2 regions of the Planococcus sp. MB-3u-03 genome follow, and region 1 is predicted to be linked to the other one. Evidence: riboswitches for the same ligand, from Rfam matches in the RefSeq annotation. Region 1 holds a riboswitch; the other holds the start of a gene.
What was found. A riboswitch is a leader RNA that binds a small molecule or an ion and turns the genes downstream of it on or off. The one in region 1 is predicted to bind cobalamin.

Region 1 (5,329 bases):
CGTGGCCATGCAATTGACGCGTCTTGCGAAAAAGCCGCCGCGCGCAATCGCAGAAGCCATCGTGGAAAACTTGGACACCCAGTCAGCGAATATCGAAAAAGTCGAAATCGCAGGCCCTGGCTTCATCAACATCATCATCAAAAAAGATTATTTGAACGATGTCATCAAAACTGTACTTGAGCAAGGCGAAGAGTATGGCCGCTCGAACTCCGGCAACAGCCAGCGCGTCCAAGTCGAGTTCGTCTCTGCGAACCCGACAGGCGATCTTCATCTGGGTCACGCACGCGGTTCCTCTGTTGGCGATTCCATGTGCAATATCCTGGATCTTGCCGGCTATGACGTGTCCCGTGAATACTACATCAACGATGCAGGCAACCAGATCAATAATTTGGCGCTATCGATCGAAGGACGCTATTTCGAAGCGCTTGGCAAAGGCGAAAGCATGCCTGAAGACGGCTACCGCGGACAGGACATCATCGATATCGCTGCGGCACTCGTTGAAGAGCACGGCGATAAATTCCTTCATATGACAGAACAAGAACGCTATAAAGCATTCCGTGAACACGGCTTGAAAGTGGAGCTTGCGAAATTGCAGAAAGACTTGGCAGATTTCCGCGTCCATTTTGATGTGTGGTATTCGGAAACATCCCTTTACGAAAACGGCAAGATCGACGCAGCATTGAAAAAACTGCGCGACAATGGCCATATCTACGAAGAAGACGGCGCGACTTGGTTCCGCTCGACGACATTCGGTGATGACAAAGACCGCGTGCTCATCAAAAACGACGGCACGTATACGTATCTGACACCGGATATCGCTTACCACGAAGACAAAATCCAGCGCGGTTTCGACAAGCTCATCAATATTTGGGGAGCTGACCACCACGGCTACATCCCACGCATGAAAGCAGCAATCGAAGCGCTTGGCTACGACCGCGATACGCTTGAAGTGAGCATCATCCAAATGGTGCAATTGTATAAAGACGGCGAGAAAATGAAAATGAGCAAACGTACCGGTAAAGCCGTGACGATGCGCGAATTGGTCGACTTGGTCGGCCTAGACGCGGTCCGTTATTTCTTTGCGATGCGCTCCGGCGATTCCCATATGGATTTCGACTTGGATTTGGCCGTTTCCCAGTCCAACGAAAACCCGGTTTATTATTCCCAGTACGCACATGCGCGCATCTGCTCGATCTTGCGCCAGGCAGCGGAGCAGAACTTCACCGCTTCGACTGAGCATCTGGAGCTGTTGACGGACGAAAAGGAAATCGAAGTATTGAAGAAAATCGGCGATTTCCCACAAGTCATCGCAGATGCTGCAAAACTCCGTGCGCCTCACCGCGTCACGACTTATATCCATGAACTGGCGTCGAACTTCCACAGTTTCTATAACGCCAATAAAGTATTGGATGCTAGCAATGAAGAATTGACGCGTTCGCGCCTTGCCCTGATCGAAGGGGTTAAGACGACACTCGCAAATGCCTTGAAGACAGTCGGCGTCCAAGCTCCTGAAAAAATGTAGAAGACAACTAGAGCTTTCGGTGTATAATGGAGTCATCAAATCAACTGAATAGCAATCATGAAGGTGCTTATGTCTAAGAACATGAGTTAAAAGGGAAGCCGGTGCAATTCCGGCGCGGTCCCGCCACTGTATGTGAGAGCAAACTGCAAGGCCACTAGGAGATCCCGGGAAGGCGCAGCAAGCGATGACCACAAGCCAGGAGACCTGCCTTCATGAACACCGAACCGAAAGCTTGCGAGGACAGGCCGGACGCGCTTGTTTTTTGCGAACCCGTCCTGTAAGTCCTCTGCATCCTTTATGCAGGGGACTTTTTTAATGAAATGTGGAAGCGGCTGTTCAGCTCCGACAGGCATAAGACAATCTGGCGAAGCGGCGCTTTTTGCCGCACAGCCAGAGTGGCTTATGACCCGAGGAGCTAGGCGCTGGAACTAGCCACCAAGAAAAGCGTAAGCGGCTGAATGGAGGCTAAGCTAAATGCGCGACGTCCTGTCGCAACGCTTAGCTGACTCACATCCTGTGAGCCCCCGAGCGAGCGCTTGGTAGGGAAAAAACAAAACACCAGGAGGAATAAGGATGAAAAATATATGGAAATTCGGGACGGCTGCAGGAATGGCCGCAATTGTACTGGCTGGATGCGGCGACGAAGCGGCACCTGTCGAAGATCAAGATGTAGAAACACCGGCTGAACCGCCGTCGGAAGTAGCGGAAGCGGAATTCCCGGTTACCTTAGTCGATGCAATGGGCGATGAAGTAGTCATCGAAGAAGAACCGGAATCATTTGTTTCGATGATTCCTTCTAATACAGAAATCGCCTATGAGCTTGGGCTGGGCGAAAAAATGGTCGGCGTTTCGGATTTCGACAATTATCCGGAAGAAGTAGCAGATCTAGAAAAAATCGGCGGCCAAGAATTCAATGTAGAGAAAATCATCAGCCTGCAGCCGGATGTCGTTTTGGCCCATGAATCAGGGCTTGGCATGGGAACTGAAGGATATCAGCAGCTGCGTGATGCCGGATTGAATGTCTTTGTCGTAGAAAACGCAGAAACATTTGATGAAGTATATGAAACGATTTCCGTCATCGGCCAAGTGTCAGGCGCAGTGGAAGCAGCAGACGGGTTAATCGAGGAAATGGAAGCGCAAGTCGCGGAAGTTGAAGAACTGGCGGCTGGTGTCGACGAATCCAAATCGGTCTTCGTAGAGATTGGCAGCGAACCGGAACTTTATACAGCCGGTACAGGTACGTTCATCCATGAAATGCTGACAATGATTCAAGCTGAAAATGTCGCAGGAGGCGAAGAAGGCTGGATCAGCATGGATCCGGAAGCAGTTGTTGCGGCAAACCCTGAAATCATCATCACCACAGAAGGCGGTTATATCGAAAATGCTGCTGAATTGATCAAAGAGCGCAGCGGTTATGCAGATGTGACGGCTGTGCAAGAAGATGCCATTCATGAATTGAACCCTGATACTGTCACGCGCCCAGGCCCGCGTTTGACGGAAGGCTTGATGACATTGGCAGAAGTGATTTATCCGGAGACCTTCAGTGAGTAAATCTGCACTCGCCTATGTAGTCTCCCTAATTTTATTGGGCGGGGCAGTAGTGCTCGGCGTGACGGTCGGGACGGTACCGATTTCACCGGCGGTTATCTGGAATCCTTCATCGGACGAAGCCGCGGCGAACATCTTATGGAATATCCGCATGCCGCGTGTGGTGCTTGCGGGACTAGTCGGTGCGGCACTTGCGATTGCGGGCGCAGCTTTTCAAGGCTTGCTGAAAAACCCGCTCGCTGATCCATATACTTTGGGAGTGTCGTCCGGTGCCGCTGTCGGTGCCGTGATGACGCTTTTTTTCGGCATCTCCATTCCATTTCTTGGCCTGTTCACCTTGCCGGTCATCAGCATGATCGGCGCATTGATCACGATGCTCGCCGTCATGGGCTTTGCGCGGCTTGTCGATCGTTCGATGAAGATGGAAACAGTTATTTTGACTGGCATCATCTTCAGTTCATTCCTGGGGTCGATCATGTCTTTGATGATCGCGTTGACCGGTGAAGAATTGCGGCAGATCATCGGCTGGCTGCTTGGCAGCGTATCGATGCGCGGCTGGCCCTATGTCCAGATGGCGCTGCCGTTTGTACTGGTTGGTTCATTCGTCTTATGGCTTTACCGCCGGGAATTAAACGCGATGCTGTTCGGGGAAGAACGTGCACAGCATCTTGGCGTGGACGTCAAGAGGAGCAAGATGGCGATTTTGATCGGCGGCTCGGTCCTGACCGGATCTGCAGTTGCCGTTTCCGGGACAATCGGCTTTGTCGGCCTGGTCGTTCCGCATATCACGCGCCTCATATGGGGCTCTGACCACCGCCATGTCCTGCCGTTATCGTTCATCAACGGGGCCGCACTTTTGATCGTTTGCGACCTGGTGGCGCGGACAATCATTTCACCGACCGAATTGCCGATTGGCGTGATCACTGCGTTTATCGGGGCGCCGGTCTTTGCATTCATCTTTTTCCGACAGCGCAGAGGAGGGCTTTAAATGTTGCAAATTGAAAAGTTGTCAGGCGGCTATGGCGACAAGAAAATTGTCGATCGCATTTCATTCGGTGTTGAAAAAGGCCGCATGCTCGGCATACTGGGACCGAATGGCAGCGGCAAATCCACCTTGATGAAATTAATCAGCGGCGTCTTGGAGCCGACAGCCGGCGTTGTCCGGATCGACGGCAAGCCGGTTGGCGATTTCCCAGCTAAGGAATTGGCCCGCAAGATGGCGGTCTTGCCGCAGCTGCACGCGCATGCTTTTTCACACACTGTCCGTGAAACGGTTTCTCTCGGCAGGTACCCGCACCAAAGCGGTTGGTTTTCGTCTTGGTCCGAAGAAGATGAAGCGGCAGTCCAGGAAGCGATGAAGCTCATGGACATCAGCCACTACGAATCGACATTACTTGAAGAGATGTCCGGAGGCGAACAACAGCGCGTCTTCGTAGCGCAAGCCTTGGCGCAAAATGCGGCGGTCCTGCTTCTTGACGAGCCGACCAACCATCTCGATATCAACCACCAGAAAGAATTGCTGGATACCATTAAAAAACAGGCGATCGAAAAAGAATTGACGATCATCTCCATCTTCCATGACATCAATCTGGCATCCATGTATTGCGATGAACTTCTACTGATGGACGAAGGAAGCATTGTCCGAAAAGGGGAGCCTCACGAAGTTGTCAGGACGCATGATGTCGAGTTTGTCTATCAGACGCGTGTCAGCAATCACCCCCATCCGGAGCTGCCGAAGCCGCAAATTACATTATTGCCTGGCGTGCGCAGAAAGCCGGCAGGGCAGCAAGTGAGAGCTGAAGATTTTCTCGTGACCCCGGAATTTGTCGCTTACCAAAGCCAGCTTCCGCTGAAAACCGTTTCATCTGCCGTCGTCAACGCGGGTTCTGGCTGGTTCCGCAATTTCCTCAATCGACGCGTCGATGCCAGCTATAATATCGACAATAGTTTTGAGGAATTGGTCGATTATATCGAAGACAGCGGGTTGAAGGCGACGGATACCGTAGCGATGATGACCGCTGTCCGCACAGAGCATGCCATTGTCCGTGAATACGCGGGGATTTCGGCAGCATCGTCGTGGCGGTGACAGCAGGTGTCGGCAACGGCGTCGATGTATCGCAAGCAGTGGCGCGTGAACAGCGCGTCGGCACCATCAACACCTGGATCATGGTCAACGGCATTCTGTCGGATGAAGCGTTTATTCAAGCGATGATCACGGCGACTGAAGCCAAGACGAAAGCCTTGCAGCATGAAGAAGTC
Region 2 (5,329 bases), 1.6 Mb from region 1:
ATTGCTGACAGGTTACTCCTATCTATTCAGCAATTGACCATTCACTATCAAGATTGCCTGCTTGAGTTTACCGTATCGATTGGAGGGGAATTTTCACTGATAAAATGCCGCTTACTTCTATGATGGAGGTAGTAGATAAATCCTTATATAGCAAAAGATAAAGGGAAGAATAAAGTAGTCATTAGTTGAAAGTATATGGGATCTAATACAATTTATAAACTGTCTCCTAAATAGGGCGCGAATCGCAAGAATAAAAATTTAGTTTTATTTAAATAATCATTTCAAAAGTATTCGTAATAGCGCACTTTTGAAAAAGGAGAAAAGATGCGCAATGGACAGCCTCTTCTCTCCTTTTTCTGTATAAGTAACTTCCGATAAATTCATGATATGTAAACTAAATTAATGGTTAACCTAGAATTGTCAAAAATAAAGGTTTTTAGCAATTAAATTTTTATATTATTGGCCGCCTTTTATGGGGCTCAATCGTTTCTTGAAGCTAGACCAATATTACTTAATTTTGTTCAGAATTCATATTTTCCACAAATGTTATTCCAATTGGTAATTCAGCTATCATAGAATATCCGATTGGAATAAAAGATGCATGGACACGTATATGGCTGACTTTTTAGTCATAATTATTCTCCTAACAGTTTACTAATAATTTCTAGCGGAAAATTTGTTAAGCCATGAATGATGACGAGAGCCCAAAATTTCGATATTTTGACCATAAAAGCCCCAAAAATAATCCCATGAGTCCATGATTAGCAATGGAATTTGCTATAGTCACATCAATAGTGCCGGCGCTCTGAATAGTAACGTGCCAAACAGCCCATAACAAAGCAGATACACAAATGGCTGGCCAAGTTCCTAAAAAGCTCCAATCGAGTTTGTAACCAAACACGATAAAATAATTCTTCCAGAACACTGTTTAATAAGAAGGAAACTAAAGCACCGGTCAATAAAATAAGAAAATTTATTTCGTATGTATTAGACTCTGCAGAACCCCAAGGACTGAAATAATACATAAATATCCATACAAAACGGGTATGAGAGCAAATTTCCACTGTTTTTGCAGAGTGTGAGTAGAATTTTATTTTGTACGGCTTCCACTTGAAAATTATAAGAGGAACAAAAGAAGAAAAATAAGTTTGTAAATATAAAAATAGTCAAAAACGTTTTCAGCAGGCGTTATAATTAAAGCGAGAAAATATAAAAGAGCAGTAAACAATAGATAATGCGTTTGTGCCTTTAGAGTCTGTTTTTCCCCCTCATGTAAGCAGGGGGATTTTGGGTTTTTATATGGTAAAAAATATAAAACAATAAAAGGTATCCCGACTATTAACCAGTGCCGCCACAGTAAAAGTGAATCATCAAAATCTGCACTTACAATAATACGCCCGTTATTTGATAGAACAATCCATATAGAGGACACTATTAGAATGACTAGGGTTGTATAAGTTAAGTAAGAGTTCTTAGATGTAGTTATCATGTCTTTCCTCCCTTTTTTTGCGTGCCAATCTAGAAATTTCTTTTCCGACTTTGTCCGTTCAGCATTATAACGCTTCCGCTCATTGCTCCAGTTCAATTTACTTCTCCTTCTTCAACTCGTTTACTTCGTAAAAATCTATGATTTTATCAATGTATTCAATTACGTTTTCTTCCAAAAAGATTAATCCGGCTTTTTCTGGTGCTTCCTTTTGTAGGCTCCAATACTTTTCAATTAGTGCTTTATCACTGTTAAACGCTTCGTCAAGGAACAATATAAGTTTTCTAGCCAAGGTCTGAGATTTCATCGAGCTTGGGTTTTCATGCTTTTGTTCCCTGGCTGTTCTCAATAAGTAAACTATGTCCATAGATTCCTTCTCACCCATATGAAATAGGGGATTGTTAAAAACCTTCCTTTCTTTTTCACTAAAGTATTCTTTCAAATAAGCCATTTGCTTAACTTGATCTTCTCCCGTTTGCCCTATGTATTGGAATAGGTTGGTCCAACTAATGTCTTGTTCAATAAAAGATAGTTGCTGGGTTAACCTGAGCATTTTTTCCAGATAATCAAGGTGTGCTTTTTCTTTTGCAATAATAATCAATTGCTCTTCAAAAATGTCCTCCCAGTCATTTTCATTTAAAATAGATTTGATCTGTTCTAATTGAAATCCTAGTTTCTTTAAAGCGATAACCCGCTGCAGAATTAGAATATCTTCTTTTGAATAATAACGATAACCTGAATCTGCAATTCGGGAAGGTGTTAATAGATCGATTTCATTGTAATAGCGCAGTGTTCGAACAGTCAGGTTTAATTCTTTTGCCACTTTCCCAATACTATACATAAGCCACCTCCGTTTGTGCTTTCATTATTAGTATAACTCTGCCGTAAACGGAAGAGTCAACAGGCGGTATAAACTTTTCTGTAAATTTTATAAGCATATGGACCCTTAGTCCAAAAACCGTTCGTAAAAGTACACTTTTCCGAACGCTCTCAAAACAGCTTAATAAAGCGCGAAAAATGTTCGTAAACATACCAAAACACTTTACGAACGTTCGCTGGTTCTCGATGACTTTTACGAACGTTTTTCAACTCCTAGTGAAATACTGATTATGATCCATTCGCCTATGTACGGAGCCATGCCCAAAGCGGCCGACGCGGTGCCTCCCCTGTAACCTTTATTCAAGCTCCAAACAATTTCATTCTCCTCTCCTAAATCCAAATCAAAAGTGCTACACTGAAACTAAGTAAATAATCATGCAGGGAAAAGGTGCTGATTCGTCAGCGTAACAGGGAATCCGGTGAAAATCCGGAGCTGTTTCCGCAACTGTAAGTGCGTATGAAATAAGAGATGCCACTGGGGAGACCCGGGAAGGCCTTAGAGTAAAGCGATGCACAAGCCAGGAGACCTACCTTTTTCTGAACGTATTTTTGCTCTTCGGAAGATAAGAGGATCTACGGCAACTTTTTCCTATGGACAGCCTTGTGCTGGATATTCGCAATCGTGCCACTCTCTTCGTTGAGAGTGGCTTTTTTTGTCTCTTTTTGAAAGCGATACGTCTGCTGATATTTACGGATTCTATCCAGGAGGTGAACAAATGAAAAAAAAACATGCGCTACCTGTGCTACCCGTTCATGCGGGAAAGCGCTTCGACGGTCGATTTCGAGATCCGCACCGATTCCTTGACGACACGGATCGGCGAAGCCATCGCGGTCAACGATGTCCCGCAAATCATCGATGATTTGCGCTGCCTGCAGCCGATGGTTTATCACTTGAACGGCTCGGTGCGCGGGAAACTCGCGATTACCGAACAAGACCTCGCCGAGCTCAGCGACTTGTACGACCGCTACGTGGCGGAAGTGAAAGAGGAAATCGGCCAGTTCGTCCTGCCGCAAGGAACCCACGCTGCGTGCATTCTTCACGTCTGCCGCAGCGAAGCGAAAAAGTCCGTCCGCGCCCTGCACCATGTGATGCTTGAGCGCGAAGTGCCGGAGCATTTGATGGACTATGCCAACCTGCTCGCCAATGTCTTTTTTGTCATGGCCGTGTATGCCAATAAGCAGCACGGCGTCGATGAAATCCCATTCGTCAGCAAATCCTATCCAACAAAACGCATGAAGAAAAAGGAGACTCACTCGTGAAAATCAAATCATTTCTCTTACTCAGCATTCCACTCTCTTTAACACTCGGTGCTTGCCAAGATGATACTGCCGAAGTACCGGCAACAGACGAAACAACAGAAGAAACGCCAACTGAAACTGCAAGCGACGCACCGTACACGGTCACCGATGACCGCGGCGAAGAACTCGAATTCGAGCAAGCGCCTGAAACGATCGTGTCGCTCATCCCGAGCAACACCGAGATCGTCTTTGCACTCGATTCCGGCGATCAATTGGTCGGCGTTACCGACTATGACAACTACCCGGAAGCGGCACAGGACATCGAACGCGTCAGTGATTCCGTGGAATTCAATGCCGAGAAAATCATCCAGCTCGACCCGGATGTCGTTTTGGCTTATTCAACCGGCGAGGCACCGCCTGCCCTTTCCCAACTTGAAGATGCCGACATTCCGGTATTCGTTATCGAATCGGCTACTTCATTCGATGAAGTATACGGCGATATCGAACAAATCGCCTCTGTTCTTGCCAAGGAAGAAAAAGGCGCTGAAGTGATCGAAGGCATCCAAACGCAAATCGAAGATGTCCAAGAACGCCTTGCAGCGGTCGAAGAGCAAAAAGAAGTGTACGTGGAAATCAGCCCGTCCCCTGAAATTTACACAACCGGTAAATCGACGTTCATGCAGGAAATCCTAAACCACGCCCAAGTGACCAATGTCTTCGAGGACCTGGAAGGCTGGCCGAATATCTCTGAAGAAGAAGTCATCACCCGCGATCCCGAAGTCATCTTGACGACCGTGTCTTACGTGGAAGATGCCGTCGGTGATATCGAAGCGCGCGACAGCTGGTCGGATGTGGAGGCGATTGAGAATGACGAAGTGCATTTCATCGATTCCGACATCACTTCCCGCCCTGGGCCGCGCATCGGTGAAGCGGTGCAGTTAGTTGCGGAAACGGTTTATCCGGAATTGATGGAATAAGTTTATTCATTTGCGCTTCACTCAACAAGCACAGACATTCCCTAAGCTATTTCACTGTTTATAAAGTCCTGCATCATAACGGCGCAAGTCCTGCTCTCACTCTGTTTCAGAGGGAATGAATAGTCTACTCATCAATAAAAAAGGCGCAACCGATTAAGTCGGTTACGCCTTTTTTCTATTCATAATCCCGCTTCATCGCGGATGTCCTGCTCGGTTATCGCCCCGCCCTTTCCAGTCCCATTGACGTCTTCAAGTTTAACGTCCAGTTCTTTCGCGAGATGGCGAAGTCTTGGCGACACGCGGGTAAAGCTCGCTGTCTCTTGTGACGCTTCGTTTTCCTCCGCCTGTTCGAGATGGACTTTTTCAGAAGCCCCCGTGTTCTCGGCAGCTTGTCCTTTTGGGTCGATGACTGCAAGCAATGTACCAGCTTTGGCGGAATCTCCGCGCTTCACGTGGATTTTCTTCACCGTCCCACCCGTTTCGGCACGGATTTCAGACACCGCTTTTTCCGTCTGCACTTCACACAGCACGGCGCCTTCTTCGACGTAATCGCCTTCATCAACGAACCACAGGACAATCAAGCTCTCATCGGTATCTTCAGACAGCTTCGGCAAAGTCACATCATGCATCCAATCGCCTCCTTTACGCTTCATCCATCATCTGCTTGACTGTCTCGACGATTTTATCCGGCCCCGGCAAGACGAAATCTTCCAGCACATGGCTGTACGGAATCGGCACATCCGGAATC

Region 2: linked by a shared signal. The riboswitch ahead of CW734_RS05375 (hypothetical protein) and the one ahead of CW734_RS14460 (ABC transporter substrate-binding protein) in region 1 are both predicted to bind cobalamin.

The regions. Positions count from the first base shown of each region.
Region 1 covers NZ_CP025135.1:2,635,541-2,640,869, reverse strand. Annotated here, with positions in the region: gene argS (arginine--tRNA ligase) at 1-1,522, shown strand, start outside; cobalamin riboswitch at 1,567-1,748, shown strand; gene CW734_RS14460 (ABC transporter substrate-binding protein) at 2,096-3,073, shown strand; gene CW734_RS14455 (FecCD family ABC transporter permease) at 3,066-4,058, shown strand; partial or broken gene CW734_RS14450 (adenosylcobinamide amidohydrolase) at 4,059-5,329, shown strand, end outside.
Region 2 covers NZ_CP025135.1:825,274-830,602, reverse strand. Annotated here, with positions in the region: gene CW734_RS05395 (sensor domain-containing diguanylate cyclase) at 1-123, shown strand, start outside; gene CW734_RS18670 (CPBP family glutamic-type intramembrane protease) at 680-901, opposite strand; gene CW734_RS05380 (MerR family transcriptional regulator) at 1,587-2,327, opposite strand; cobalamin riboswitch at 2,735-2,914, shown strand; gene CW734_RS05375 (hypothetical protein) at 3,095-3,625, shown strand; gene CW734_RS05370 (ABC transporter substrate-binding protein) at 3,622-4,581, shown strand; gene CW734_RS05365 (biotin/lipoyl-containing protein) at 4,761-5,210, opposite strand; gene CW734_RS05360 (alpha-ketoacid dehydrogenase subunit beta) at 5,224-5,329, opposite strand, start outside.